DNA from 3 places in the Bacillus sp. ISL-35 genome. Region 3 is predicted to be linked to each of the others. Evidence: riboswitches for the same ligand, from Rfam matches in the RefSeq annotation. Region 3 holds a riboswitch; each other region holds the start of a gene.
What was found. Region 3 has a riboswitch for S-adenosylmethionine ahead of mtnW (2,3-diketo-5-methylthiopentyl-1-phosphate enolase). Riboswitches for the same ligand answer to the same signal wherever they lie in the genome.

Region 1: another riboswitch for S-adenosylmethionine. It lies ahead of J7E38_RS13240 (methionine ABC transporter ATP-binding protein); the one in region 3 lies ahead of mtnW (2,3-diketo-5-methylthiopentyl-1-phosphate enolase).
Region 2: another riboswitch for S-adenosylmethionine. It lies ahead of J7E38_RS08400 (O-acetylhomoserine aminocarboxypropyltransferase/cysteine synthase family protein); the one in region 3 lies ahead of mtnW (2,3-diketo-5-methylthiopentyl-1-phosphate enolase).

What each region holds. Positions count from the first base shown of each region.
Region 1 covers NZ_JAGGQK010000008.1:60,461-70,956, reverse strand. The annotation lists gene J7E38_RS24315 (sensor histidine kinase) at 1-791, opposite strand, end outside; gene J7E38_RS13270 (type 2 periplasmic-binding domain-containing protein) at 970-2,625, opposite strand; gene J7E38_RS13265 (carbohydrate ABC transporter permease) at 2,836-3,663, opposite strand; gene J7E38_RS13260 (ABC transporter permease) at 3,748-4,734, opposite strand; gene J7E38_RS13255 (hypothetical protein) at 4,929-5,108, shown strand; gene J7E38_RS13250 (ZIP family metal transporter) at 5,325-6,140, opposite strand; gene map (type I methionyl aminopeptidase) at 6,398-7,141, shown strand; SAM riboswitch class I at 7,315-7,418, shown strand; SAM riboswitch class I at 7,509-7,614, shown strand; gene J7E38_RS13240 (methionine ABC transporter ATP-binding protein) at 7,701-8,732, shown strand; gene J7E38_RS13235 (methionine ABC transporter permease) at 8,722-9,372, shown strand; gene J7E38_RS13230 (MetQ/NlpA family ABC transporter substrate-binding protein) at 9,389-10,225, shown strand; gene J7E38_RS13225 (M20 family metallopeptidase) at 10,482-10,496, shown strand, end outside.
Region 2 covers NZ_JAGGQK010000004.1:487,312-497,807, reverse strand. The annotation lists gene J7E38_RS08400 (O-acetylhomoserine aminocarboxypropyltransferase/cysteine synthase family protein) at 98-1,414, opposite strand; SAM riboswitch class I at 1,496-1,598, opposite strand; gene J7E38_RS08395 (hypothetical protein) at 1,682-2,023, opposite strand; gene J7E38_RS08390 (MFS transporter) at 2,207-3,472, opposite strand; gene J7E38_RS08385 (thioredoxin family protein) at 3,647-3,958, opposite strand; gene J7E38_RS08380 (toprim domain-containing protein) at 3,964-4,320, opposite strand; gene J7E38_RS08375 (YusG family protein) at 4,560-4,799, opposite strand; gene gcvH (glycine cleavage system protein GcvH) at 4,934-5,314, opposite strand; gene J7E38_RS08365 (arsenate reductase family protein) at 5,368-5,724, opposite strand; gene J7E38_RS08360 (acyl-CoA dehydrogenase family protein) at 5,944-7,728, opposite strand; gene J7E38_RS08355 (acetyl-CoA C-acetyltransferase) at 7,783-8,958, opposite strand; gene J7E38_RS08350 (3-hydroxyacyl-CoA dehydrogenase/enoyl-CoA hydratase family protein) at 9,018-10,496, opposite strand, start outside.
Region 3 covers NZ_JAGGQK010000002.1:351,391-361,886, reverse strand. The annotation lists gene J7E38_RS04970 (methylthioribulose 1-phosphate dehydratase) at 1-308, opposite strand, end outside; gene J7E38_RS04965 (2-hydroxy-3-keto-5-methylthiopentenyl-1-phosphate phosphatase) at 305-967, opposite strand; gene mtnW (2,3-diketo-5-methylthiopentyl-1-phosphate enolase) at 964-2,187, opposite strand; SAM riboswitch class I at 2,282-2,389, opposite strand; gene J7E38_RS04955 (pyridoxal phosphate-dependent aminotransferase) at 2,452-3,648, opposite strand; gene J7E38_RS04950 (carbon-nitrogen family hydrolase) at 3,774-4,556, shown strand; gene J7E38_RS04945 (DUF2087 domain-containing protein) at 4,626-5,210, opposite strand; gene J7E38_RS04940 (PAS domain-containing sensor histidine kinase) at 5,431-7,008, opposite strand; gene J7E38_RS04935 (thiamine pyrophosphate-dependent enzyme) at 7,168-9,462, opposite strand; gene J7E38_RS04930 (2-oxoacid:acceptor oxidoreductase family protein) at 9,462-10,475, opposite strand.

The DNA.
Region 1 (10,496 bases), on a different contig from region 3:
TTGCTGAATTCACGTTGAAGATCTTCGGTGTCAATTCCTTTATCCTCAAAAAAAGTATGATGGAAGTTCCTGATCATATTGTTATCCCGGTCGATGACAACATAGGCTGACTCCGGATCTTGAACAGCTCCGAACATCTTAGGGAAAAAGTTTTTCAGAAACATATTGATTTCGATGATCCCCAAGTGTTCATCCTTTGGATAATCCAGTTCCCGCAACAAAGAAATTTTCGCAGTGTTTTGTGATGGCAGCCGTTCCAGGACATCCTCTGTCTGCTGATCGAACCACCATACCTCCATGCCATTCCTGTTGATGACTTCATCTCTCCATGGCTTTCCCATGATCCGCTCTTCCTTGAAGAGAATCGGCCACATCTCGGTTACATATGGATTCGTTGTATACAGGCGGATATTTTCAATGGCAGGGTTATTGGCCTGCAGCCTGGTGACATTCGAAAGCTCATTCATCCTGAAATCAATTAACTGATCGACATTTGCTTCATTTCGGCTTTTAACGAAATCAATGAATTCCATGTCCGAAACAACCATCTGGGCCGTGCGTCTCATCGATTCGATATTGTTTTTAATGTGGATTTTTTCGATTTCCAGAGCATTTTCACTCTTGATGCTGATCTCGGTGATCGCTCTGTCATATACGTTACTGGAATAGATGGAGATAAAAATGATGATTGGAATAATGATAATGACGATATATAAGGCAATTAGCTTTTGCTGCAGGGAAAGGCGGTCAAACCAGTTCGCTGCGTACTTGATTTTTTTTTGATAGTCCACTTTAATCACACCTAACATTTATCCACATTAAAATGATACATCTTAATTAATATAAATAGCGTGAAAAAGTGTTTCAATATTTTGAAGTTTAACAGGATTCACGCCTAACGCAAAAGCAGGAATAGACTGCCCCTTTAAGAAATTTTTTTCTAAAGGAACAGTCTTTCCGTATGATTATTTAGTTTGCTGCATCAAGTTTTTTCTTATTGTTTTCATAAACATCCTGCTGATACTTTTCAACTTTTTCATACCCGAAAGAATCACGTTTCTTCAGGAATTCGTTGAAGAGTTTATCGAACTCTTTATCAGATTTGGCAAGCAGAAGCTTAGGAAGTGTTTTACCCCATTCTTGAGCGATCTTGCTTGCTGCAACACCTTCTGCGGAAGTTCCAGTCGGGCTGATGCCATCAAATTCTGCATAGCTGACTGTTTTTCCTTTTGTCCAGTCTTCCATTTGCTTGAATGGCTCAGAAGCTGGCGGTGCCCATGCAAGGCTCATGTTTGTATCCATTAGCATCCAGTACTTGAATGAAGCACCATACTGCTGGTCAAACGCAGCGCGGTCTTTGTTCAAAAGGTCAAGAACCTCTGGCTTGAATTCAGGCTTACCGTTCACCATATCATATGTTTCGCCCTCTTTACCCATGTAAAGGTCCATCTGTCCTTCTTCGCTGATCAGGTAAGTCAGGAATTGAATTGCTCTTTCTTTGTCTTTTACATCTTTGGAAATCAAAGTTACAGTCCATCCTGAGATGCTGTCACCAGCCAAAGCAGGTGCATCTCCATTTGAGTTAGCAGGTCCGTCGACTGCAATATATACAGAGTTTGGATCTTTAGCATACAATGCGTGTTGTTGCGCTGCAAGGTCACTGCGCTGGTAAAGCATTGCGAAGTATCTGCCTTGTGAAATCTTTTCTTCCATTTGCGGACGCTTATCAATGAAGATGTCCTTTGCAAGAAGACCTTTGTCATTTGCTTCTCTGAAAGTCTTTAACCATGCAAGATACTCTGGATCCTGGCTGCGGTCATACACCTTGCCGTCCTTTTCCATTGGAATCGCAAGGAAGTTTTGCAGATAGCCTTCAAGGGAAGTGTTTCCTACATCAGTAAATTCATTTAAACCGAATGGAATCAATGGTGCGCCGTTTACTTCAGGGAATTTTTCTTTAGCAGCTTCAAGAGCCTTCAAGAATCCTTCAGGCGTGCTCATATCCGGGCTGCCGATTGCTTCATACATATCTTTTCGTACTAGGAATGTCTGGTTTGATGGCTTAAGGTCTTTGTATTTGTCAAAATCTTTCGGTGAAGATGATGCATTCGGATAACCATAAGTGTTGCCATCCTCCTGCTTAAACCATTCAACCTTTGCTCCATCTGAAACTTTATAAAAATATGGATCGTATTGATCTGCAAGTTCATTCAATGGAAGGACAAGTTCACCCTCGATCATCTTTTTGACAGCATCTTCCCACCAGCCGATTGTGATGAAATCTGGAAGCTTGCCTGATGCAATCATCGTGTTCATTTTTTCTGCTTCGTTACCTGCTGGCGAAATGAAGTTGACAGAAACACCAGTTTTATCTGTTACATACTTGGAAACAACATCGTCGCCCCATTTATGTGCGAACCAGGAAAAGTTCACATACCAATCAAAAGTAATCGGTTCCTTGTTGGATTGCCAGCCAGGTGCATCAGCTGTTGCCTTTGGTTTGTCTTTGTCCTTTTCATCGGAAGCGTTTTCATTTGTCTTGCTGGAACAGCCTGAAAACAATGCCAAAACCAATGATAGAACCAGCATTAATGAACAGCCTTTGGAAAGAAATTTTCTCCTCATTTTTTGACCCTCTCTCTTGTTTGTTTTTTTGGGCCACATTATTCAATGTACACTGCTTTAAAAGGTGGGGAAAGACTTTTCAGCTTATTGCCAGCCTTTCCCAAGGTCAAAGGGGTATTTTTCACGAAAAAGCAGTACTCAATTAATAATGAAGCCAAGTTTTATTTAAATTTCTTCAATGAAGAAAAATTTAAATCGTTGTTTAAAAAATCAACCTTTTACTGAACCAATCAGCATTCCTTTTACAAAGTACTTTTGCAGGAATGGGTACACCAGCATGATCGGAAGCGTCGTTACAACCATTGTTGCCAGTTTAATGGACTGGGATGTTACCGTCTTCGTTGCAATCGATCCAGCTGCATTCGTCATCATCTGGTTTGAACTTGACTCGGCAACAACCTTGTACAAATAGGTCTGGATTGGCTGCAAATCTGGATTATTTACAAAGATGACCCCGGCAAAATAATCATTCCACTGATAGACACCCTGGAACAATGCAATGGTAGCGATAACCGGCATTGACAGCGGGATGATTACTTTGATAAAAATCATGAAGTCATTTGCTCCATCTATTTTTGCTGCTTCCTCAAGAGAAGTTGGCAATTCCCTGAAGAAGGAGACAAAGATGATCAGATGGAAGAAGTTGAACATGGTCGGAATGATATATACCAGGAAGTTATCAAACAACCCGAGGTCCCTGATCAATAGGAAGTAGGGAATCAATCCGCCGCTGAAAAACATCGTAATGACACCGACCAGCATGTAGAAGTTCCTGCCGTAAAGGTCTCGTCTCGAAATGGCGTAAGCTACCATCGCTGTAAAAAATACATGGGTGATTGTGCCGATAACCGTTTTGGCCACTGTTACTCCAAAAGATGTGACGATTCCCGGAGTATTAAACACAGCTTTATAATTCTCAAATGTAAATTCTCTCGGCCACCAGTAAATCCCGCCCTTCATGGCATCAACACCATCATTCAGTGAATTGACGAGGACGTACCAGATCGGGTAGACCGTTATGGCACAGATAAAGAGCATGATCAGAATGTTAACATTGTCAAAGATGTATTCGCTTGTTGTTCGCCGGTTCCGTTTAAAAAGCTTAAACACAACCTCACCCCCCTAGAATAAAGATGTTCCATTCAGTTTTTTCGTAATCTTGTTAGCTGACAGGAGCAGGATGAAGGCGATGATCGCTTTCAATAAACCAACTGCTGTTGCGTACGAGTAGCGGGCATTCTGCAGACCCATTTGATAGACGTAAATATCAATTACGTTACTGGCGCTCTCATTCAATGAGTTACGCAAAATCAAGATCTGGTCGAAATTTGAGTTCAAGACACCGCTTACAGCAAGAATGAACAAGATTGTGATTGTTGGGCGAATTGACGGCAATGTGACATGCCACATTTTTTGGAAACGATTTGCTCCATCAATCGTGGATGATTCATATAGTTCTGGCGAAACACCAGCAATAGCTGCAAGATAGATGATTGCTGACCATCCAAGTTCTTTCCAAATATCCGAGAGAATGACGATGGTCCAAAAATTATCAGGTTCAGCCAGGAAATTTGTCCGCTCACTGATCAGCCCTAAACCTAGCAAAATATCATTGATGACACCGATATCCGCCAGCCAGGTAGTCAAAATCCCTCCAAGTACAACCCAGGAAATAAAGTGCGGCAGGTAAGAAATTGTTTGAACCGCTTTCTTAAGCTTCATGGATGTAAGTTCATTAAGCAAAAGAGCAAATATAATTGGAAGCGGGAAACCGATAATCAATTTAATCAAGCTGATTCCCAGAGTATTTTTTAGGACGATCCAGAAGTTCTCATCCTGAAGGAATTCTTTAAACTGCATCAATCCAACCCATGGAGCTTCCGAGATCGTCTTGATGATGCTATATTCCTTGAACGCGATGATCAGCCCATACATTGGGATATAGTTAAAGATGAACATCCATACTACACCGAGAAGCGCCATCGTCTGCAAATACTTTTGTGAAATGATTGTCTTTTTGATTTTTTTGTATTTTTCTTTTTTTGTTGCCTTTTCGATAATGGTGTCACTGACCTGTTGTTCGACTGGCTGTTCTATCTTGACTTCCATTTCTTCACCACCTTGGTTGCTTTGTCTTTCTTGTACCTTCATCATAAAAAAAAGGGCTTACATTTATAAGCCATCGAATTTTGCTTATGGTACCAATTTTTTAGTTTTGGAATAAATGGCCGAAATATTGATACCATCACATTGTTATCGTTTTCATTTTTTCGGGAGGCGAAGAATAACAGCTTGTCCTATTTATGAATTTATTACTTTTTTTGCAGACCCTGTTAACCAAGGCTGTTGATTTTCGTTCCAGGCGCTTCGCTTTCCGCTGGAAGAATAATGAAAAAGCCCTACTGCCGGCTTTTTCAAAAGGCAATTCTTCCTGGCTGGCGCTGAGCCTCCTCGTCGCTTTGCTCCTGCGGGGTCTCACCTGACCAGCTGCGCCCGCAGGACATTGATTAGCTTCCCGAATCAGCCCACGCACGAGGGAAATGCGTTAGCATTTTCGGAGGAGTCTTCGCGCCTTCCACTACAATCAACAGGGTTTAAAAATCAAACTTCAAATTCAACAGAGTCTTTTCATAAAAAAACCTGTGCACCAGACTTTTGAATGAGTCTGAAGCACAGGGTTCTAAGCTTTTATGCAGTTTTTATCCTAATGCCACGTCGAGGATCATCATGATGGCAAATCCAAACATGAGGCTTAATGAGGCGAGGTCGCTGTTGCCGTTTTCCTGGGACCCGGGGATCACTTCTTCGGCTACTACGAAAATCATCGCTCCGGCCGCAAAGCTTAACGCATATGGCAGAAGAGGCTGGATGAACATGACAGCGGCTGCTCCAACCATCGCGGCAACTGGTTCGACCATGCCAGAAAACTGGCCGTACATGAAGCTTTTCTTTCTTGACATTCCTACTTGCCGAAGTGGCATGGAAACTGCGACACCTTCAGGAAAGTTCTGGATCCCAATCCCTATCGCAAGCGCGATCGCACCCATGAGTGACGCTGAAGGAAAGCCTGCAGCTGCTGCTCCGAAAGCCACACCGACAGCGAGACCTTCAGGAATGTTGTGCAAGGTGATGGCCAAGACCATCAAAGTACTTCGTCTTTTCTTTTCAGGATGGATGCCTTCAGCTTTCTCCATCGATAAATTAGGGTGTAAATGGGGCATCAATTTATCTACGACCATTAAGAACAATCCGCCTAAAAGAAAACCCGTCGCAGCAGGCATCCAGCTCGGCAGGCTTCCTCCCTCACCCATCTCGATCGCAGGAGCAAGGAGTGACCAAAAACTTGCAGCAATCATAACTCCTGCAGCTAGACCCATCATACTGTCCAGGAATTTCTGGTTCGGATTTTTCGTTGTAAATACTAAGGCAGCGCCCAAAGCAGTCATTCCCCAGGTAAACAAAGTTCCAATCAGTGCCTGGACAACCGGATGGAAACCCATGAAAAATTCAAGCATATTTTTTCCTCCCAAGACTTGCTCTGTAATCAAATGTAACTCATTTTAATGTATTATATGGATGATGAAGTGGTGAATATATCTTGTTCTGCATAAATCAGACCGCTCTGAATTTGTTTTATCAAGATTACTACATTCTGAAGGTTATTCCAATCTTATTTATCTTTAATCTCCAGGCTCTGAATCTGATGAATGGATTTTCACCAAAAAAAGGGATACTCTAATAAGATAGTTCATACATGGAAGGGAAATAAGTCATGATTGCAAAAACAGAAGAAGATTTTAACGGATTAAAAGAAATTGGCAGGATTGTCGGCTTGATTCGGGATGAATTGGTACAGAAGACAGTGCCTGGGATTACCACAAAGGAACTTGATGAAGTCGCGGGTGCAATGTTTGAGGAGCATGGAGCAATTTCTGCTCCAAAGGGCGAGTACAATTTCCCTGGGTATACATGCATCAGTGTGAATGAAGAAGTCGCCCACGGAATTCCGGGAAGCCGCGTCATCAAAGAAGGCGATATCGTTAATATCGATGTTTCCGGATCAAAAAATGGCTATTTTGCCGATACGGGGATTTCCTTTGTCGTTGGTGAAGGTGACCCGCTTTTAACGAAGATATGCGAAACAGCTGTTGAGGCTTTTGAAGCGGGCTTGAAAAAAGCGAAACCAGGTTCGAAGAAAAGCGGACTTGGAAAGGCAGTTATGGCGACTGCGAGGAAGAACGGAGTAAAAGTAATTAAAAACCTTACCGGACACGGAATCGGGCGGACCATCCATGAAGCTCCTGACCACATCTACAACTATCATGAGCCATGGGATGATGAGCTCTTAAAAGAGGGAATGGTCATCGCTTTTGAGCCATTCATCTCCACACGTGAGGAAGAAGTTTTCCAATACGAACATGATGAATGGACTTATGTTACAGAAAATAGCTTTGTCGCACAATGTGAGCATACGATCATTCTTACTAAAAATGGACCGATTGTTATTACTAGATAGATTTCGAATTGAAACCCTTGCTGCTGCAGGGGTTTCATTTTTTTATGCATCCATCACAATTGATACTAAATTCCTATTTTTCGTATTTCTAAAAAAAATCCAACAAAATGATTGACACATTCTCTGCGACGCAGTAAAGTAATAAACAAGATTTATAACTTAATATTCGTTACTTCTTATCAAGAGAGGTTGAGGGACTGGCCCTATGACACCTCGGCAGCGGACTCCTTTGGAGGACTGTGCCAAATCCAGCAAGCAGCAGCTTGAAAGATAAGAAGAGGCCGACTTTTTAATTCATGTCCTCTTCTTTCTGAAGGGGACTTTTTATTTTTCCAAAAATCCCCACCTACAAATTCATATCGATACTTTCTTATCAAGAGAGGCGGAGGGACTGGCCCTATGAAGCCTCGGCAGCGGACTCACATATTGAGGACTGTGCCAAATCCAGCAAGCAATAGCTTGGGAGATAAGAAGAGACCTTGTCCAGCATCATTGCGGCATGCCCTCTTCCTGTTTCCGGGAAGAGGTTTTTTTATGCATTTACAAAGGAGGAAGACAGTTGATTACGTTTGAACAAGTGGAGAAAGTTTATGAAAGCCGCGGGAATAAGGTAGCGGCACTGAATGGAATTGACCTGGAAATCAAAGAAGGAGAAATATTTGGAGTCATTGGTTTTAGCGGTGCTGGAAAAAGCTCACTGATCCGCTGTGTGAATCTGTTGGAACGGCCGACATCAGGACGGGTGATTGTGAATGGCTGCGACATGACTTCTCTTTCAGCAAAAGAAGTCCGTGAGGTTAAAAGGAATATCGGGATGGTATTCCAGCATTTCAATCTCTTGAACTCCAAGACAGTCTTTGAAAATGTAGCGATGCCCCTCGTTCTCGGTAAGCTCCCAAAAGCGAAAATCAAAGAGCGTGTTTATCAGCTCCTCGAGTTTGTAGGTCTCGCTGATAAAGCAGACAATTATCCGGACCAGCTTTCAGGCGGCCAAAAACAGCGAATCGGCATTGCCCGGGCACTGGCAACCCAGCCTAAGATCCTGCTTTGCGATGAAGCGACATCAGCGCTGGATCCGCAGACAACAAGTTCAATTCTGCAGCTTTTGAAAAAAATCAACAAGGAGTACAACATCACGATTTTGATCATTACCCACGAAATGTCCGTCATCAGGGAAATTTGTGACCGGGTCGCTGTCATCGAGGAAGGAAAAATCATTGAGGAAGGCTCAGTATTTGAAGTTTTTTCAGCTCCCAAAACAGTTACAGCCAGGAATTTTGTCAGCACTATCATGAATGACAATATTCCAGATTCCGTCCACAGAATCATTAAGGGACATTCAGGGCTGCAAAAGGTATTCCGGATTAACTTCATTGGTGAATCAGCTGGCGAACCGCTGTTGTCACAGTTGTCAAAGAAGTTTGATATCCATGTGAATGTTCTGTTCGGAAATATTACCGAGCTGCAGGGAATTCCATTCGGTAACCTGATTGTCGAGTTCCAGGGAAGTGACAAAGAAATTTTGAGGGCACTTAATTTTATACATCAGCAAAAAGTCAACATAAAGGAAGTGACCGCACATGCTAGTTAACTCAGAACAAATCATACAGGCTTTAGTCGAAACACTGCAAATGGTTGCGTTCTCCCTGCTGTTTTCGGCAGTCCTTGGAGTGCCGCTGGGAATTGCGCTGGTCGTGACCAGAAAAGGCCATTTGCTTGAAAACGCACCTGTTTTCAACGTACTTAACAGTATCATCAACGTATTCCGCTCAGTGCCATTCATTATCCTGCTGGTCGCAATCATCCCGCTGACCCGGCTGATTGTCGGCACATCGATTGGTACGGCTGCCGCAGTCGTCCCGCTTGTCTTTTATGCAGGGCCGTATATTGCCAGATTGGTAGAGAACTCCCTGCTGGAGGTCGATCCGGGAGTCATTGAAGCAGCCGAAGCAATGGGAGCCACTCCCTGGCAGATTGTCTTCAAGTTCATTCTTCCAGAAGCAATGAGTTCACTTATTCTTGCTTTCACGATTGCAACAGTCGGATTGATTGGTGCATCGGCAATGGCTGGAGCCATCGGAGGCGGCGGCCTTGGGGATTTGGCGATTACTTATGGATACCAGCGTTTTGATACCCAGACAATGTTCATCACCGTTGGCATTTTAATTGTCATGGTTCAGGGACTGCAATCCCTTGGAAATATAACTGCTAAAAAAATCAGAAGAAGATAACCAGGAGGAAAACAAAATGAAAAAACTTTTACTAGCATTAATCGTACTTAGTCTGGCATTGATCAGCACCGCATGCTCCAGCTCTTCATCATCCGCGAAAGGCGGAGAAACTGTCAAAGTGAAGCTTGGTGTCAGCGGAACGGATCACCGGGTATGGGATTTTGTTGCCAAAAAGGCAGAAAAAGAAGGAATTGACGTCGAAATCGTCACGTTTTCAGATTATGTCCAGCCAAACCTTGCCCTTGCTGAAGGTGAATTGGATGCAAACTCATTCCAGACCGTTTCCTATTTTGACGCTTTTATCAAAGAACACAATCTTGACCTAGTCCCAATCGCAACCACACAGATCGCGCCAATGGGTATCTACTCCGAAAAATACAAAGACGTGAAAGACATTCCTGAAGGCGGAAAGATTGCTCTTGCAAATGAAGCGACGAATATGGGAAGAGGTCTTCTACTACTCCAGGAAGCAGGGCTGATCAAGCTGGAGGAAGGCTTTGACGGCATTGGCTCAATCGATAAAATCGTTGAAAATCCGAAGAACATTGAACTTGTGCCGCTTGTTGCTGGCCAGACACCAAGGGTATTGCCAGATGTAGCCGCATCAATCATTAACAACGGAATCGCAGTCGATGCAGGTCTTACACCAAAGGATGATGCGATCTTCCTTGAGAGTGCTACTGCCACTCCATACATCAACATCATCGCTGTCCGCGAAGAAGATAAAGACAATGAAACTTTGAAAAAACTAGCTGAACTTTACCAGCAGGATGACACGAAAGAATTCATCGAGAAAGAATACAAGGGAAATACGCTTCCTACCTTTGTGCCGCTTAGTGAGATTGGGTGGTAAAAAGAAATCACCTTTCTGCGACCGTAATTGCAGGAGCCTTCCCTTTTCGGGCGCAGCTTTGGTCATTCTGCGACCGTAATTGCTGAAGTTATCCCTTTTCTGGGCGCAGCTTTGGCTGTTCTACAACCTTAATTGCTGAAGCCAACACTCTTGGGTATCCACAGAAGGCTTGAACACTTAAGTTCTGATCAAAGGTTTTAAAGGGGGATTCCCCTGTTGCTCACTATTCTTAAGAAAGTTTAAAGGAGGAATCATGATGTCAACATTAATA
Region 2 (10,496 bases), on a different contig from region 3:
TATAGAATCGGTTTTAAGTTACGAAAGTGATTGTAGCATGTAATAAAAAAGGGTGTCAATAAAATTATTTTCAAATACTTTTGGCAGGTCCTGGATTTTACGCTCTTGCCGTGACTCCTGGTACTCCAGTTGCTTTTTCGATCGCCTGCTCGAGGTCTTCAATGATGTCCTCAACATTTTCAATCCCGACAGAAAGACGGATCAGATCCTCCGGTACTCCTGCTGCTTTAAGTCCATCTGAATCAAGTTGCTGATGTGTTGTGCTTGCAGGGTGGATAACCAGGCTCTTCGCATCGCCGACATTGGCAACATGGGACCATAGTGTCAATGAGTTGATCAGTTTTGCTCCAGCTTCCCTGCCGCCCTCGATGCCAAATACCACAACTGATCCTGCACCTTTTGGAAGGTAGCGGTCTGCCAAATGCTTATCAGGGTGAGAGTCATGTCCAGGGTAGGTGACCCAGGTAACAGCTGGGTGTGACTCAAGATAGTCTACTATTTTACGCGTATTGGCGACATGCTCTTTCATGCGGACATGCAATGTTTCGATTCCAAGATTGAATTGGAAGGCACTCTGCGGGCTGATGGCCGGGCCAAGGTCGCGCAGCAGCTGGACCCTCGCCTTAACAATATATGCGGCTGCCCCAATCGCTTCACTATAAACGATATCATGGTAGCTGGAGTCCGGTTCATTGAAACCAGGGTACTTAGGGGATCTCCAGTCGAATTTTCCTCCATCGACGATGATTCCACCCATGACTGTACCGTTTCCTAAAAGCCACTTGGTAGCTGAGTGAATGACGACGTCTGCGCCATGTTCAATCGGGCGGCATAGATATGGAGTCGCAAATGTATTATCGATGATCAACGGAACACCAGCATCATGGGCAATATCCGCAACCGCTTCAATATCCAATACCCTGAGACTTGGATTTCCGATTGTTTCCGCGTAGACCGCCTTGGTTTTAGGAGTAATTGCCTTCCTGAAATTTTCAGGGTCATCAGGGTCCACCAGGTGAACGTTGATTCCGTATTTCGGCAAGGTTACGGCAAATAGATTGTAAGTCCCTCCGTACAGGTTAGAGGCTGCAACGATTTCATCCCCTGCATGGGCAATATTCAAAATAGCCATCGTAATCGCAGACATCCCGCTGGATAGGGCGAGCGCACCCACGCCTCCCTCAAGCAAGGCTACTTTTTCCTCCAGTGCCGTGACGGTAGGATTATGGATTCGCGAGTAAATATAGCCAGGCTCCTTGAGTGCGAATAAATCGGCTGCATGATCCGTGTTCTCAAATTGAAAAGCATTGCTTGAGTAGATTGGCACTGCCCTCGCTCCAGTTACCGGGTCTGGTGATTGTCCTCCGTGGACACCAATTGTTTCGATTCTGTAGTTTTTTTGCTCACTTGCCATCTCCATCTCTCCTATCTTGAAAATTAATGGAAAGGTGATACAAAAAACCCTCTTCTTAAGAAGAGGGTCATTTATCAACTCTCCTTATCTTTTCAGAGTCTACACTCTGCAGGAATTAGCACCGTGTTTAACAACCGGTTGCCGGGCTTCATCGGGCCAGTCCCTCCGCCTCTCTGGATAAGAATATTCAGTTCGTTTTATTGCGTTAAAGTGATAATATCATTTCCATGCATTTAAAGTCAATATATTAAGATTTTTCAGAATAAATTAAGCGGAGATTGGTCTGGCAAGATAGAAAATCGACTCCAGGACCAATAGATCTCTGAACGGACCGTCTTCTACGGAATAATATCCCCATCTGATTCCTTGCCTCAGTTTGAACTCCCCTTTCAAGAGTCCAGAAAGGCTGGTCTCACTTCCTATGATTGTGATCTGGAATTGAGAACCGAGATTGCTTGTTAGGAGTTCCGCTCGTCCCCCCTTGAATGCCAGGTATACTTCTTCCTTTTCTGACTGTAATTTTAAGCAAAGATCGAGTTTTTTGATCAATTGCAGTATATGAGCCTTACCGCCAACTTCATTCGCAAAAAGTTCAATAGATTCCCGCATGCCGCTCAACTCCCTTACCTAACTATTTCTTTTTTGCAAGGGGAAAAACCTGTTGGAATCCTTCGACAAATACTTCGCTAATAAGCGGTTAACAACATAACAAACATAAAAAAAGACAATAACGAATGATATTTCGCCATTGTCTTTCATTTCCCGAGAAATATATCCAAAGAAATACAGTAATTAAGCTGGCTTAGTGGCTGAGATGACGGATTTTGTTTTGTCCATTGTCTTGAATACAAAGAAGAAGTAAGATGACCCGACTAAATAAAGACCTGCAGTGATGGTGAAAACCGTCGCATATCCCCAGTAGGAACCGTATTTCAAAACGATTCCGGTCGAAACCGGTCCCATAATCGCCCATCCAAGATTAAATACCATTTGATTCACAGAGTTGGCCAATCCTTTCATTGAATCATCAACCTTCGACATCATTAACGACATTTGAATGGGATTCCCTGCGTTCATAAGGGCCTGTCGAAATAAAAAGCCAAGGGCAGCAAGCCAGAAATGCTGTGTGTAAGCAGTAAGCAGCAAAAACGGGAGGGAGAGCATTTGCAGGACAACGACTGCTTTCACTTCCCCAAGCTTGCGCACCACCATCGGACCAATGATCATGGCTACTGCAGTTGCTCCCTGTCCAAGTGAAATGACCAGACCAATTAGTGAATTGGATGCCATGAACCGGTCAGCGAAGTAAAGATTCAAGTATGGGATGACCAAGCCAGCACCGAAACCGATCATCAGCTGTGCGACAGCAAATAGAATGATGATTTTAAGGCTCGCTTTATATGGGATTCCTCTTTTTAAATCCATGAACTTTCTGTCGGTCCGTTTTTCTGTCCGTACTTCCCTAAGCCGGGCAATGGGAAGAAGTGCGGCCAGAAACAGTGCGGAACCAGCGACCAGCGTGAAACGGATACTCTCCAATTCAGGGAGGAACAAAGAAAACACATCTGTAAGGATCCCTCCCAAAAGGCTTCCGACAACATTGGCCGCTGTCATTGCCGCAAAGTGAATGCTGAAGAGATGCACACGCTGTTCAGGTTGGGAGTTTTCTGCCAGCCACGGAATGATGGAAACCTGGATAAAAGCGGACGCAAGACCAGTACCAAATGCAAACAGGATCAACAGTGCCTGGGTCTCAACCATGCTCCGTGTAAATAAAATCATCCCTGTCGAGATTGCTCCAAACAGCATCAGCTTTTTCCGGCCAGCCCTGTCACTCATAACCCCTGCCGGAATGAGTACCAGTGCCGTTGCAAGAGAGGTCATCGAAATCACTTTCCCGTTAACCAGTTCATTGAATCCCAGCTCTCGTATGTAGAAATTATAAATCACCATAAAAATCCCCAGCCCAATTTGAGTGAGTATGTTTGCCAGGAAGGTCAACTTTATGTTGCGATTATAGCTTTTGATTTGGTCTGCCCATTCTTGATAAAGAGCCATTTTTATTTCGCTCCTCGGTTATTTCGATACTCTAAATATAAACCGTTTGGTATGAAATGTAAATGTTTTTCAAGGTTGTCTCTTTTCGTTATGATCCATAAGATTTGAACGGGGAATTAGAATTTTTTCACTAGCCAAAGCCCAAAAAAAAAAAAACGGCCAAGCCGTTTCTAATTACCCTTTCAACTCTTTCAATTTTTCAAAAAGATACGGAACAGAATGAAAAGCATAGATTTTCTCCTGTACCACACCATTTCTCAAGACAAAAAGACATGGTACACTTTCTATTTCAAAACGTTCTGCCATTTCAGGCAGGAAGTTCAAATCGGCTTTCCCTGATGGGAGATCAGGCAGGAGCTGTTCAATCACTGTCAGCATCTTGCTTGCTACCTGACAGGTTCCGCACATTGGTGTGTAAAAGTATAGGTACCCTGTTTGTTTTTCGGCAAGGAATGTTTCGATATCAGTCCTGGTCCAGTCTTCCATTTAAGTCATCCTTTTTCTAAGTACTCTGCATGAACATCAATATTTGCTCCGATTAAAACAGTAGCCAGGTGGTTTTCCGGTGCGGTTGCCACTTCCCGGTACATCCTGTCAATGTAAAGATGGTTCGCCTCAGGAAATTCCCTTTTAAATTGCTTTCTCAGCTTTTCGCCTGATGCATCTGCATCTACGAGGATATAGACATCTCTATCAAAAAGCGAATCAATCAGCTCATCAAGCTTTGAAACGCCGATCGTCCCATTCGTGCAGATTATTTCCACTGGCTCCTTCAGCACGGTCTGTACTTTCTTTTTGTCTGACGAACCTTCTACTATGATCACCTTGTGATTTTCGTCCATCGCCATAACCACCTATGCACCAGAAAATAATTACTTTACAACATTATAAACATTATTAAATAAATTGTGCTGTTTACTTGTATTAATTCTATTGTTACTGTTTCTTTCGGAGATTGCAAAGATTTAGTCCACTATGAACTTCAACAGGTAGTAAAAGGAATTCTATGTGCCGTACCTTGATTTTATTCCTGACTTTACCAGATAACAGCTAAAAAAACAGCGGCCAGGCTGGCCGCTGTTCCTTTTTAGCACCAGCCGCCTTCGTCACAATCAGTGTACCGTGGCTCTGATTGGTCCGGTACTGATACATGCTGGTAAATCTTATTCTGTTCCGCTTCATAATGATGATCCAGTTTCATCTGGATACCTTCTGGAAGCTGGATGTTTCCAATAGGCTCATTTTCAAGGTAAAGTCGAATCTGGCCATTTTCCAGTTTTCCTGTTACCCTGTCTGTGATTTCAACTTTTTGCTGGTTCAACGCCATGATTTTTCACCCTTTTTAAATAGTCATTAACATTAGTTTGTCCGAACTGCTGGAATGAAGTGATGGAAAAATGAAGGAGTTTTTCAAGAGTGGGAAATGAAAAACGCCTTGAAAGCTCAAGGCGTCGGCGAATCTTATTCTTTGATCATTTCTTCGTATTGTTCTGGTGTCATCAGCTTTTCTACTTCACTGCTGTCTGTCAGTTCAACTGTAATCATCCATGCTTTTTCATATGGAGATTCGTTAACGAATTCAGGGCTGTCGTTCAGTTCTTCGTTGATTTCAACAACCTTGCCGCTCACTGGTGCATATAGCTCAGATACGGTCTTTACTGATTCAACGCTTCCAAAAGGCTGGTCCAGAGTGATCTCGTCTCCGACTTCTGGAAGTTCGACGAATACGATGTCACCTAGCTCGGATTGCGCGAAATCAGTAATGCCCACGCGAACCTTTTCTCCTTCAACTTTTACCCATTCGTGTTCTGCTGAATAACGTAAATCTTTTGGTGTATTCATTGACTATCCCTCCAATTGTATATCTCTATCGATTAATATCGATGGGACCAAAATTACAGCCATGCTTTTTCATACTCATCTTCTTTGAAACCAACGGTCACTTTTTCGCCATCTGTCATCAGCGGGCGTTTGATGAGCATACCGTCAGATGCCAGCAGTTCCAGCAATTCACTACTGGAAGCCGTCTTGACCTTGTCTTTCAACCCAAGCTCACGATATTTTTGGCCGCTTGTGTTAAAAAACTTCTTGATTTCGAGGCCGCTTTTCTCCAACATTTCTTCCAGCTGTGACTGGGATGGCGGATTTTCTACAATATGTACTTCGTTATAGGCAACTTCATGCTGGTCCAGCCATTTCTTCGCATTCCTGCATGTACCACATTTAGGGTACCAATAAAACGTTTTTTCCATGATTTCACCACCCTTTGCTAGTATCCCATAGATTAAACCCTCTAAACGGATAGTAACATATTATCAAGGTGAAATACTATCATTCAGTGCCTGATCAACCCTTTAATTTTAACATCCTTTTATTAAATTCAACAATGTTTGCAAAAATCCTGCCTTTTTAAAAAGATTAGCAAAAACACTCCTCCCGGAATGGAAAGGAGTGTTCGGTTAAATCAGTTTTTAAACGATAAAGCGTTCTGCATCGATCAGCTTTTCAGCTGCTTCACGCTTCTTCGCGATGACGTTGATTGGAGTGTGTCTTGTGAACTTGCGCAATGCGGAAGTCAGCATGCGAAGTGCGTCGCCTTCTTCTGTAGCCACAAGTGTTTCCTTTGCGTCTCGCTCGATTTCATTGAATGCTTCCTGGCAGAAGATTTGTGTGTAAAGAAGCTTTTGCTTGCTCTTCTCTACGCCATCTTTTGCGATTGCTTTTTCTGTACGAAGAACTGCAGATTCCATTGAATACGCATTTGAGATGATATCTGCGATATTGACGAGGATTTCCTGTTCTTTTTCCAGAGCTTTCCCGAATTTCTGTGCTGCTAATCCAGCTGCAAGCAAGCCGATCTTCTTCGCGTTTTTCACAAGATATTTTTCCTGTGCAAGTGGCTCATCGCCTGGCTCTTCTGGCATTAGCATCATCAGTTCTTCCTGAAGCTGCTGTGCTTTTTGCAATAATGGCAGCTCGCCTTTCATTGCCTTGCGCAGGAATGTTCCCGGTACAAGAAGACGGTTGATTTCATTTGTTCCTTCAAAAATACGGTTGATCCTTGAATCACGGTAAGCTCTTTCGATTTCATACTCTTGCATGAAGCCGTATCCACCGTGGATCTGGACGCCTTCATCAACAACATAATCAAGTGTCTCAGTTGCGAATACTTTATTCATTGAACACTCAATTGCATATTCAGCGATTGAATCGGCAACGGCTTTTCCATTGTTGATTTCTTCTTCTGACAACTGGTTCATTCTTTCCTCGAACAAGCCTACTGTACGATATACAGAGCTTTCAGTTGCATAGATTTTCGAAGCCATTGTCGCAAGCTTTTCTTTTGTAAGGTTGAATTGTGAAATAGGTGTCTTGAACTGCTGGCGCTGATTAGCATATTTTACAGTCAGACCAAATGCCTGCTTCGCTCCGCCAGTTGCGCCTACACCCAGCTTATAACGTCCGATGTTCAGGATATTGAAGGCGATAAGATGGCCTTTTCCTGCTTCACCAAGAAGGTTCTCCACAGGTACCTGGGCATCTTCAAGAATCAATGTTCGTGTTGATGAGCTTTTGATTCCCATTTTCTTTTCTTCTGCACCTACTGAAACGCCTGGATATTCTCTTTCAACGATGAAAGCAGTGAACTGTTCTCCGTCGATTTTTGCATACACAACGAATACATCCGCAAAGCCAGCGTTTGTGATCCATTGCTTTTCTCCGTTAAGGACGTAGTGAGTTCCTTCAGCATTCAGTTTAGCTGTTGTCTTTGCACCCAATGCGTCTGATCCTGAACCTGGCTCAGTAAGTGCATAGGCTGCAAGCTTTTCGCCAGTTGCCAGTGCAGGAAGATATTTTTGCTTTTGTTCTTCATTACCGAAAAGAACGATTGGCAATGACCCGATCCCTACGTGTGCACCGTGCGAGATTGAGAAGCCGCCTGCAACTGCCATTTTTTCTGCGATCAAAGCGGAGCTGATTTTATCTAGGCTCAGGCCGCCATACTCTTCAGGAACGTCTGCTCCAAGAAGGCCAAGCTCTCCAGCTTCCTTCAATAATTTTACCGTACGGTCGAACTCGTGCTGCTCGATATATTCAACCTGAGGCAATACTTCGTTTGTCACGAAATCCTCAGTCGTTTTTGCAATCATTTTGTGCTCGTCTGTGTAATCCTCTGGAGTGAAAACATGGTCATATGATACATCTTCGATTAAGAAGCTTCCGCCTTTTACAAGCTTTTCTGTTTGGTTACCCATTTAATGTTCCTCCTATCCATTTTGAGGAGGGGCCCAGCCCCTCCAATTTTCATTTTATAAAAGCTCAAATACTCCAGCTGCTCCCATGCCGCCGCCGATACACATCGTGACAACACCGAATTGCTCATTCCTGCGTTTCATTTCGTGGATGACTGTCAAAGTCAATTTTGCGCCAGTTGTTCCCAGCGGGTGTCCCAATGCGATCGCTCCGCCGTTGACGTTGACCTTATCCTCATCTAGACCAAGCTCACGGATGACCTGGATGGACTGGGAAGCAAATGCTTCGTTCAATTCAAATACACCGATATCAGAAACCTGCAGTCCAGCAAGCTTCAATGCTTTAGGAATTGCTACGACAGGGCCGATTCCCATGATTTCAGGTGGCACTCCGCCAAGTGCGAATGAACGGAATTTAGCGAGCGGCTTCAACCCAAGTGATTCAGCCTTTTCACGGTCCATGACCATAACAGCTGCTGCTCCGTCACTTGTCTGTGAGGAGTTCCCAGCAGTGACTGTGCCTTTGATATTGAATGCCGGACGCAGTTTCGCAAGTGTTTCCATGTTCGTATCTGGACGTACGCCTTCATCCTGTTTGAATTGGATTGTATTTTCGACAAGCTTATTGTCTTTTCCTACGGAACGGAGTGTTACATCGACAGGAACAATCTCATCCTCGAACTTGCCTTCCTGGATTGCTTTTGCTGCGCGCTGATGGCTTCTTACTGCAAAAGCATCCTGGTCTTCACGGGAAATACCGTATTTCTTTGCGACTTCCTCAGCTGTATGCCCCATTCCCATATAGTATTGCGGAGCTGTTTCAGCCAGCTTAGAGTTCGGACGGACCACATGACCCATCATCGGTACAAGGCTCATTGATTCCGCACCGCCGGCAATGATTGTGTCTGCATGGCCAAGCATGATGCGCTCGGATGCATTAGCAATCGCCTGAAGTCCTGAAGAACAATAACGGTTGATTGTGATTGCCGGCACTTCATGAGACAGACCGGCCAGTGCGCCGATATTACGTGCCATATTCAAGCCCTGCTCTGCTTCTGGCATAGCACAGCCGATGATCAAATCATCAATATTCCCTTCATAATTGCCTGCACGCTTTAGAGTTTCTCTTACTACAAGAGCTCCAAGATCATCAGGCCGGACGTTAGCAAGAGTACCTTTTTTCGCTTTTCCGACCGGTGTCCTGGCTCCGGCTACGATTACCGCTTCTCTCATCTCATTCCCTCTCTTTCCTTGGATGTTAAAATGTATTTCACTTTCAATCTATCAATCTATTAGTTGCGCAATGGCTTTCCTTTAACGAGCATATGCTGCATGCGCTGCTGTGATTTAGGTTCTGCCACAAGGCTCAGGAACGCTTCCCTTTCAAGGTCAAGCAAGTATTGCTCATCGACTTCGGTTCCGTATGGCACTTTACCGCCAGAGATGACATACGCAAGCTTTTTCGCAATCTTCAGGTCATGCTCAGAAATGTAACCTGACAGATGCATTGTCTGGGCACCTAGCAGCAGGGTTGCATATCCTGGCTCGCCGGTTACAGGAACTTTCTTTCTGACCGGTGCTTTATAGCCGCTTTCATATAAGTTCAATGCCGCCTGTTTTGCATCGTATAGTAAGTGATCGCTATTGACACTGATGCCGTCTGCTTCATTCAGGAAGTTATTTTCACGAGCTTCCTCTCCTGAAGTGGAGACCTTAGCCATCGCAATGGTTTCAAATACTTTATTCGCAACCTTTTGAAGGTCAAACTCAACGCCTTTTGGCAGGCCTTCAAGATGCTTGATGTAAAGCTCCTTGTTTCCGCCTCCGCCAGGGATGAGGCCAACTCCCGCTTCAACAAGCCCCATGTAAGTTTCCATCGATGCCTGTATATGAGCTGCCGGCAAGCACATTTCAGCGCCGCCGCCAAGCGTCATTCCAAACGGAGCAGCGACAACAGGCTTAGATGAGTATTTGATTTTCATCGTCGTCTGCTGGAACTGGCGAACGACCATATCAAGATCCCAGATGTTATCGTCTTGCGCTTCCATCAGGATCATCGCCAGGTTGGCACCAACCGAGAAGTTTTTGCCCTGGTTGCCGATGACAAGTCCTTTGTAGTTCTTTTCCACTTCATCGATCGCGAAGTTGATCATCTGGAGGATATCAGGCCCGATCGAGTTGCTGTGAGAATGGAATTCCAGAAGGGCGATACCGTCGCCAAGGTCGATCAGGCTTGCGCCGCCATTCTTTTTAATGACACCCTTTTGCTTCTTCAAAAGCTTCAGGTTGATTGCCTTTGGATTTTCCTCTACAGCTACGTATTCACCATTGTGGTAATAGCTCAGTCTCCCATCCTCTTCCTTATAGAAAGCAGTGAAGCCTTTTTCGACCATTTCTTTTACCCATACAGGAACGGTCTTGCCTTCAGACTCCATTTTGCTGATTGCCTTCTCTACACCAAGTGCATCCCATGCTTCGAAAGGCCCCATTTCCCAGCCGAAGCCCCACTTCATTGCACGGTCCACGGCGACGATATCGTCAGCAATCGTGCCCAGCAAATCAGCTGAATAAACAAGCACAGGACTGAAGATGTTCCATAAAAGCTCTCCAGCGCGGTCCTTTGCATAAACAAGCGCTTTCATTTTATTGGCAAGCCCTTTTTCCTGCTTGGCCATTTCAGTAGACGCTGTTTTTAGTTTTTTACGAGGTCCGTATTCCAAAGTCTGCGAGTCCAGCTCAAGGATTTCCTTGCCCTGCTTCAGGAAGAATCC
Region 3 (10,496 bases):
TTGTCAATGGTATGGACATGAAGGCTGCAGCCAGCATTGGTCTTCTTATAGACCTCAACGTGAAGAAGCGTTTCGGCAGAAGGCTTTAAGTGAGTTTCCCCTGCCGGCCGGCCATACTCATCAACAAGTAAAAAGTCCTCATCGGTCCGCTTCCGCTTATCTTTTCCACTAGCCGTCACAAGGAATTGCACCGGTTCACTCTCTACTTTAATCGCCAGATTCCCACTCGTTCCCATGAACCAGTCACGCTCAGCTAATTCGTCTTTCACATCAGCCAGCTCTTGCCATTTTGTTTCTAAAATGCTCATCCTCTCACCCCTGTCTGAATTTTAAGAGCTTCAATACAATCATGGAATGTCTCAAAAGGCGTATATGGAATCTTCCATTCTTCGCATTTATCTTTTAAATAATCCCTCGCAAACACGTAATCTGCCTGTTTAGCTGCTTCAAGGTCGGTCACGGAATCACCGATGACGATTTTATAGATTCCGTCATGACCCAGATTCCTCATGATTGATGGCTTACAACACCCGCAATCATTTGAACATTGATCATCACAGCTGTTCGGCCATTCAATTTTAATTGATTCGCCTGAGAGGTCAGAGCCATTGCAAAAAATGCCTTCAATCGGTCCGAATGATTTGATGATCGGTTCAATGAAAAAGTCAATGCCGCCGCTGACGATATAGACCGGGATCCCTTCCTCTTTCGCGAAATCAAGGAATTCCTGGAACCCTGGACGAATCCTCGCATTTTTCACGGCAAACTCAATGATTTCATCCTTCAGGCTGACTGGAAGGAGGGAAAACATTTTGCCGACCCCTTCCCTGATGGAAATCGTACGGTTCAGTACTCCTTCCTTCAGTTCTTCCCAGCCCTCTGGAGCAAACCGGTTCATGATCGCTATGATGTTATCCTTTTCGGTTACTGTTCCATCAAAATCACAGAAAATGACTGGCTGGCTCATTTTGCCACCGCCTTAGCCAGGCCCCAAAGGTCGATTGCTGCCTTAAGTTCTTCGAATTCAAGAGCACCTTCCTCAAGGGCTTTACCATCGAGAACTGTGTCGATTGCCTGCCTGAAAGCTTTTCCGCCTCCCTGTGCTCCTCCGGGATGGCCATGGACACCGCCGCCAGCATTGATGATTGAATCCAATCCGAAATCCTCTATAAGAAGTGGAACCATTCCTGGATGTATACCGGCGGATGGGACTGGAAATGTTCTCTTGAACTCGTCCTCGGCAATCAATGCCTCAGCGATTGATAGAGCCTGTTGTTTTTCAAGGGCGACACTGCCATAAGGTGATGGGAACAGGGAGAAATCTGCACCAGCATAACGGAGAAGTTTTCCGAGCAGCAAAGAATGGGAGAAACCATATTCATCGGCTGCTGTTAACGCACCGCTTACTGCTGGATGTGCCATGATGGGAATGCCAATCTCATCGTCTTCCCTTAGCTCCTGCAGTACATCAAGTCCGTAGGCAAAAACATTGAACAGCAATGCGTCCGCCCCCAATTCAGCTGCTTTTCTGGCCTTGTCTCTCAGTTGAGTGGTTCTGCCTGTCAGATTAGCAGCATACAGGGTTCTGTGACCGGTAGTTTGATAGACTTCTTCAAGGACCTGTTTTCCTAATATGATTCGCTTTTCAAAAGGAGCAAGCTCATTGTCGAACAAAATTTCGTCATCCTTGATCAGATCAACTCCGCCAAGACTTTGTTCTTTTAACTGTTTTAACAGGAATGGAAGATCGCGGCCAATCACTCCTTTGAAGATACTCATCAGTAATGGCCTGTTATAAACACCCAGCTTATTGCGGATTCCTTCAATTCCGAAACGGGGACCTGGAAAAGCTTTTTTCAATTCATCTCCAAATTCGAGATCGACTAGCTTTATTTTTCCGTCTAGCGATAGCTTGCCGAAAACAGTTGTAAGAATTGCCGGCAGATCCGGAGAAAAATTGATTGCCGGATAAGCGATCTTAATTGTCGCCACAGTATCAGAATTTGCGTCCAGGCCACTGCCTTCAACCGAAACCACTCTTCCCTTATGCTTTTTTAATTGTTTTTGGTCCAGTTCCGGAAGGTCTGTCCAGGATCCCACTGTCAAACCAAGTGCGATGCCCTCCGCCTTTTTCTCTGGATTATGCTTAGCATCATGGACAATGTAAGTTGCTGTAATTTCACTCATGAAGATCAATCCCTTCAAAACTGGTTTTTCCCGGCTATGCGGGGCATAAAAAAAACCTCTTCAAAAAGAAGAGGTTAGGACGTTCACTAAACTCTTCTTATCTTTCAGCTTTCGCTGCAAGAATTAGCACCGTGCCCAGCATTATGCTGGATCGGTTGCCGGGCTTCATCGGGCTCGTCCCTCCGCCTGCTCTTGATAAGAAAATAATTTAATTAAGTTATTTAATTGGTTAAAGTAAATTTATTAATTAGGATTATGTCAGGTTCACAAATCATTGTCAATATCTTTTTTGAAAATTCCTAAGCTTTCGATTCTGGTGACAGCTTCTTTCAATCTCGATTCAGATGTGAGTAAGCCTACACGCACATAGCCTTCACCATGCTCGCCGAACCCAATTCCAGGTGCAACGGCAATATGGGCTTTTTCCAGAAGAAAGTCAGCAAAATCGACCGATGAGGTGAATTCATCAGGAATCTTAAGCCAGGCAAAAAAGGACCCTTTCGGTGCAGTGACCTTCCAGCCAATACTTGTTAAACCGTCAATGAGTATGTTCCTTCTTGATTCATACAAGTCATTCAATTCCGCTACACATTCCTGGGATCCGAGTAATGCTTCCGCTGCAGCCTCCTGGATCGCGCCAAACAAACTGACATACATATGGTCCTGGAGTAAATTGATTGCGGCAATCACACTCTTATTGCCGGCAGCAAAACCCACTCGCCACCCGGCCATATTATACGTCTTAGATAAAGTATAAATCTCGATTCCGACATCCTTGGCACCCTTTGACTGCAAATAGCTATATGGCCGGTTCCCATCAAAGCCAATCGCCCCATAAGCAAAATCGTGGACAACACATATATTATGTTTTTGCGCCAGATCAATTGTCTGGTCAAAGAATGCCTGATCCGCAACCGCACCAGTGGGATTATTGGGATAGTTCAAAAACATCAATTTTGCCTTTTCGAGTTCTTCGGCTCCTAACTCTGTGTAGTCAGGGAGGAAGCCATTTTCTTCTCTTAGCGGCATTTTTATCATCTCTGCCCTTGCCAGCTCCACTCCAGACCAGTAGTCAGGATAGCCAGGATCCGGAACAAGGATCGAGTCTCCAGGGTTCAACAGGCATTGAGGAATTTCCACGAGGCCAGCCTTGCCGCCAAACAAGATGGCAATTTCCTCTTCAGGGTCAAGATCAACGCCAAATTCTCTTTTATAAAACTCAGCTGCCGCTTCTTTTAACGAACGAAATCCCCGGAATGGTGAATACTTATGGTTCAGCGGGTTTTCTGCCGCCGTTTTTAATGTTTCTACAATATGTTCCGGTGTCGGCTGGTCAGGGTTCCCCTGTCCGAGATTGATGACATCGGCCCCTTTTTCAGTATAAGAGCCCACCTTTTGCACGAGCGAAGCAAAAAACTGTCTGGGCAGGCTTTTCAATAATTCTGATTGTTCGAATTCCATTCTCTCACCTGCTTAATAATTTATAAATTTAAAATTTTTTAATTTGAAATTCTAGTCACAAATGATATAACGTAAATAGTAACTTGTAAAGATATAATTTTCAGAAACTATGGCGGTGACTTTTTATGAAACTCAAGATAGCATGCCTGCAAATGGATATTGCTTTCGGAAACCCTGAAAAAAACTATGATGCTGCATCCCGAATGATTGACCGGGCAAGTTCTCATGATCCAGATGTAATAGTCCTTCCCGAACTATGGACAACCGGATATGACCTGGCCAATTTGAATGGCACAGCCGATGAAGGAGCCCAGGAAGCCAAAGTTTTTTTACGTGAAGCAGCTGTGAAGCACCAAACCCATTTTATTGGCGGTTCCGTTGCCAACAAAACAGAAGCTGGCATTGAAAATACAATGCTCATATATAACAAGAATGGTGAGTTTGCGGGAAAATACAGTAAGCTTCACCTGTTCCAGCTTATGGATGAGCACCTATATCTCGCTGCCGGGAATGAAAAAGGCTTGTTCTCTTTGGACGGACATAATTTCGCTGGGCTGATTTGCTATGACATCCGCTTCCCAGAATGGGTGCGTGCCCATGCCCTCCAGGACGTTGAAGCACTTTTCATTGTCGCTGAATGGCCGATCCAGCGGCTTGAACACTGGCGCGCTTTGCTTATTGCCCGTGCCATTGAAAACCAGTGTTTTGTCATTGCCTGCAACCGTGCCGGCGCGGACCCTAACAATACATTTGCCGGCCATTCAATGATCATCAGTCCCTGGGGTGATGTGATTGCTGAAGGCGGAGAAGGCGAGGAAATCCTGTTCGCAGAAATCGATCTTGATCAGGTTAAAGAGGCGAGAAGCAAAATCCCTATTTTTGCTGACCGACGGCCTGAACTTTATTAATGCATAAAGACCGCCAAAAGAACCGCCAGGGACAATGCCTGTGGCGGTTTTTTGGCAGACAATGGAACATCACTCCGGTTTTGCCCACATCTCTTCCGGATTCAATTCGTAAATCCCATTTTCGCGATACATATAGTGATTGATGATGAATTCACGCCTGATTGTAGCATAGTCCTCGTGAAACTTTTTAATATATTCGTTCAACTCTTTTTCTGGGTATTTTTTACCTGTTTTTAAACCACGGACCATGTATTCAAAAATCATCAGCCTCTTCTTCCGCTGGGCCGGAATATTTTTTAATTTGCCGTCTTTTGTCATGAAATTCTCAATGACCTTCTGCCTTTCGATGTTCTGGTCGATCAATGCTTCCACCTCCTCTTCCTTTTTCATGATTAATTTGCCAAGCGACTTGGTCTGCTGCTTAATGACCGACTCGTTCAAATGGAAATAAATTGTGTTCTTGTCCCTGCGCTCAATGATGACATTGACATCACGCAATTTTTTTATATGATGTGTGATCGTGGGCGGCGTGAGGCCTAATTTGCCAGCGATCGCCTGGCCATGAAGCGGACCGCGGGCCAGCAGCGCAACAATTCTTATCCTGGTTGGATCGCCCATTGCTTTATGAAAAGCGACTATTCTATCCAGCTGCATGATGATCTCTCCTATTATTTTATAACTATCTAATTAGGTATGTATCTAATATATACCATTTTCCATTATTTGAAAAGTCTTTTTCATTTTTTATCATGTCTTTTTTCGCATGGCTCATTAGGGTCGGAACAGAGTTGAGTTTTCACCAGGCGAAGTCCTATCTTGGTATAACCTAAGAAACTCCCCCTCCTTCAGTTCAAAAAAAACGCCTGATTAGCAATCAATCAGACGTTTCTTCAGTAATTGGCAAATACAGATGGAAAGTAGTTCCGTGTCCCGGTTCGCTTTCTACTTCGATTGTGCCTCCATGTTCTTCAATGATCTTGAAACTAACCATCAGTCCGAGGCCAGTTCCTCTTTCTTTTGTTGTGTAGAATGGTTCCCCAAGTTTTTCAATTTTATCAGCGGGGATTCCTTCGCCCTCATCCTTGATTGAAATATGTATCTTGTTCCCCGGCGCCTTGCTGATTTCAACGTATACGAATCCGCCTTTTGGCATGACTTCGATGGCATTTTTTATGATATTTATAAAGACTTTTTTCAACTGATTCGGTTCACATAGGAGATTGGGTAAACTGTTGTCATAAATCGTCCTGAATTGAACGTCATGTAGGACTGCCTGGGCTGTCAGAAGGTCTACAGTCTCCTTCATTATTTTCGAAATATCTTCTCTGACATACTTGATAGCCTGCGGCTTGGCAAGGATCAGGAACTCATTTATGATTGAGTCTATCCTCTGGAGTTCTGACTTGATCACCTGGAAATAAAGGGAATACTGATCACCCGAGCTGTTCTCGAGAAGCTGTATGAATCCTTTGAGCGCAGTCATTGGATTTCGGATTTCATGGGCTATTCCGGCTGCCAGCTCCCCTAGTATATTCAACGTGTCGGATTTTCGGAGCTGTGCTTCCATTTCGACTTTTTCAGTGATATTCCTGAAGATAATCAAATTCAGGCTATCGACAAGATGCCGTTTGACCGTGTATTCAAAATGCTTCAACCTGCCATCTTCATATGGGATGGTAAGTCTTCCATCCAGCCTTCCTTTTCGCAGCAGTTCTTCAATTTTTTCATCAAGTAATGTCTCTGATAATCCAAGACTGACGAAAAGCTTCCGAAAATTTTCTTCTTCAAGGTCTTCAGGCTTCAACCCAAGCTTCGCCATGCCGGAAGGGTTGATTTCATAGTGTTTGCAATTTTCATCCCATAGTATCATGCCCTCGATTGAACCCTCGAAGATTTTCCTGAACCTCTCTTCGCTTTTCCGTATTTCCCGTTCCATCCGGTATCGATCACTTGCATCCCGTACAATGGTCATATGGTACCCATCACCAGCATTGAGCTTGACGGTGAATTCCAGCAGCCGCTTTTCCCCGCTAGGCAGCAAGAAGACCGCTTCCTCACGCAGGGCGCCTTTTTCTTTAATGATTTTTTTCATTTCGCTATATTTATCATCTTTTTGATAAATAAAGTCCGAGATTTTATGTTTCAATAATTCATCCAGAGTAAGACCGAAGATTTTGCAGGTCGCTTCATTAGCAGCAATGATCTGACCAGATTTTCCCCAGAACACAATGCCGTCAAGCGCTTCGCGGAATAAGCTTTTTAATAAGCCCCTGTCTTCGAGAAATCTTTCATCAAAAGCTGTATGACTGTCATCTGGATCCAAGTCTAAAGAACAGTCAGTGGCTGCTTGCTGGTCATTTACTATCTCTTTTAAAAAGGAATTTTCTTGTTCTAAAGCGGCTATTTTTTCCTTCAGTGCCTTAATATCATCCTGTCCATTAGCACTCCCCACCAGAAAGCCTCCTTGTCGGATTCCCATTTTTCTAGTAATTTCTACATCGATATTGAAAATCCCTTTTATTTCGTGATTATTTCCTGTTTATTTACTAGACTTTTTGGCAGAGACTGTAGAAACAAAAAAAGCCGGGAATCCCCCCGGCTTCTTAAAATATTATAGATATTCGTTTTCGTGCTTCGCCTTAAGGCGCTGCCATCTTTTTTCAACTTCTTCTTCGAATTCAACAAGCATGTCTTTGTTTTCTTCTTTTAACAAATGCTTTGTTTTTCCCATATATTTTAGCCAGTCTGACAAAGGGATTTTTTTGTTTTTCGCTTCAGGATCATACGTTATGTTCGTGACCCCCTCCTCCACCTCATAAAGCGGGAAGAAGTTGGAATTGACAGCCGCTTCTACGATCGTCTGTCCATAGCGATCTTCTGACTTCCAGTTAAGCGGACAAGTGATCAGCAGCTTGCCATATACAGTTCCAACATTCTGGGCATACCATTGTGCCTTCGCAGCCTTTTTCAAAAGATCCTGAGGGAATGCCTCGGTACCCGTGAAGACATAAGGTATATTGGTTGAAGCCATGATTTGGGCAGTATCCTTATGGTGGAACGCCTTTCCTTTTTGGGCCTTCCCTACATTTGAAGTGCTGGTCATATGCCCAAACGGAGTGGAATAGGAAAGCTGCGAACCTGTATTCATATATCCTTCGTTATCATATTCAAGCATGATCAGTTTATGGCCGCGAAGCGCTGTTCCGATTGCTGATCCCATACCGATATCCATGCCGCCATCTCCGGTTACCATCACGAATGTCGCATCTGCTGACACTTCGATCTCACCGCGCCGCTTCAATTCAAGGAATGCTTCCAGCGTCCCTGACAATGTTGCTGCCCCATTCTGGAACAGGTTATGGATGGTTGTCTGTTTATGGGAGGTGTGAGGATACGCTGTTGTAACAACATACGCACAGCCCGTCTGGAACAGGATGACAAGATCTCCTTCAATGCCTTTGAAGAACATTTCAAGGCCGCCAAAAATACCGCAGCCCGGACAAGCACCATGACCGGAGGCAATACGTTTTGGCTTTGAGGTCAGCGCCCTTAATGGCGGAATTTTAACATTCAGTTTGTTTTTCTCTTCATCCCTTGTTACCTGGATCAGTCCTGATTTATACACGTCACCGTGCTGCGGCTCAATGACAGTCTTTAATGTCTTTTCGGGTTCGCCCGGAATATGTCCGTAGTAGTCGAAAGGTTTTTCAGCATAGCCTTTTTCCATAGCGTCAATCGCCATAGCGAAAAATGCTTCAGCATCATCTGCATAAAAGTCCTTTCCTCCCAGGCCGAACACCCTGCTCAGGACGATGGTTTCATTGTTCCTGTCTTCCTGAAGCGCGGACTTGATTTCATGAGTCAGGTTTGGACCATGCCCGCCGTAAGAATCAGCTCTTTCCCCAACAAGAAGGGATTTCACATTCTTTAAAGCTTCCCTGATTTCCTGTGCTGGGAAAGGACGGATGATGTTAGGGCTGATGACACCAGCCTTGATTCCTTGCTCCCTCAGCCTGTCAACAACATCCTTGGCAGACTCTGCAGCTGAGTTCAAAAGAAATAGCGCTACTTCCGCATCCTCCATTTTATAGAGATCGAGAATGTCATAACCCCGTCCTGACAGTTTCGCATACTTAGCAGCCACTTCTTTATAAACATCTTTCGCTCTGTATATCGCTTCAGATTGCTGGAAGTGGTTATTGGTCAAGTCGTCGCCATTCATATGTGCTCCGATCGTCAACGGCTTCTTGGGATCTCGTGCGAAATTGTATTCAGTCGGTGCCTCTCCTACAAATTTCTGAACGACTGCGCGGTCCTTGAAATAATTCACCTTCCGTTTTTGATGCGACGTAAAGAAGCCATCATAGGCAACCATGACCGGCAGGCGGACATCGGAATGCTCGGCTATTTTCAGTGCCATGATATTCATATCATAAACTGCTTGAGGAGTCCTTGCTGTAAGGATCACCCACCCGGTATTCAAGGCAAAATACAGATCCGAATGGTCACCGCGGATATCAAGCGGACCGCTGATGGAGCGCGTGACCAGGTTCAGAACCATTGGATACCGTGTTCCCGATTGGACCGGAAGCTGCTCAAGCATATACATCAATCCGTTCGCGCTTGTTGCGTTGAACACACGCGCTCCTGTTGCGGCAGCTCCATAGCAGATACCAGCGGAACCATGCTCGCCATCAGCAGGGATCAACTTGATATCATGCTCGCCCCTTGCTTTCATCAGATCGAGATACTGGGCGACTTCTGTTGAAGGGGTGATTGGAAAATAGCCCATGATATGATAATTGATCTGAGCTGCAGCCATTGCCGCCATTTCATTTCCCGATTCAAAAGTGGTCAACTGCTCTGCTGTGCTCATTGCTTTTACGTTCTCTTCAAGAATGGACATTAAGAAACCCCTCCAGTCACATAAGGATAATTTTGTTTTACTTGGTTTTCCTCGGCATAGCCAATCATTTCCCTTAGTTCGCTTAATGCCGTTGTAGGACATGCCTCGACACATTTCAGGCATCCTTTGCAATATTGGTAGTCGATTCCCTTCAGGAACATTTGCTTTCTGCCGCGCTTGTCTTCACCTTCTTCCCAGACAAAGCAATAGTCAGGGCATGCAGTGTCACATGCTGCGCAGTTGATGCAGTCTGCCTGGTTAAATTGCGGCACGAATCCCTGTCTGGAACCGCTTAGATCTTTCAGGATGCTGTTTGCCTGAGTTGTAATGACTCCGCCAAGACCCTGCGTTTCATACCCAAGCAGCGGCATAGGACGCTTGAAACCCTTGCCCTGTGCTCCTTCTTCAAGCTCGTATGTCTTGAACTGGACCTCATTATAGCCTCTTTCGAATGTTCTTATGTTCGGTTCCACCAGATGAGGATATTTCTTTTCGAAAGTTTTACGGATTACATGTTTCATTGCGTCGGGATCAAGAAAGTCAATAATGCGGTACAAGGCACCAAGCATTGCGGTATTCACCTTCGTTTTTTCCTCAACGGCAATTGAAAGTGCATCGACAATCGCGAGTGTTCCATATTCCAGCTGAAGGTCTTGTTTGATTTCATCAAAACCCCTTGTTGAATTCACGAGCAGGATTCCGTCGGGCCGCAAGCCGCTGACAACGTCAACCGTTTTATAAAGCGCTTCATGGAAGACACCGACTACCTGTGGCTCTTCTATCGGACTATGGACTCTAATTTCCGTTTCTGGGTCACAGAACCGGACAAAGCTTTTCACCGGCGAGCCTTTTTTCTCCGATCCATATGAAGAAAAGTTGGAACCATTCAGCCCAAGACCGAGAACTCCTGCCTCGGCAAGCATCTTTCCGGCAAGGTTCGCGCCAAGCCCCCCAATCGATTCAAGTCTTATCTCATAAAACCCTAATTCATTCTTCTTCGGTAAGATAGACATAATCTCCCTCCCAATTTTGTT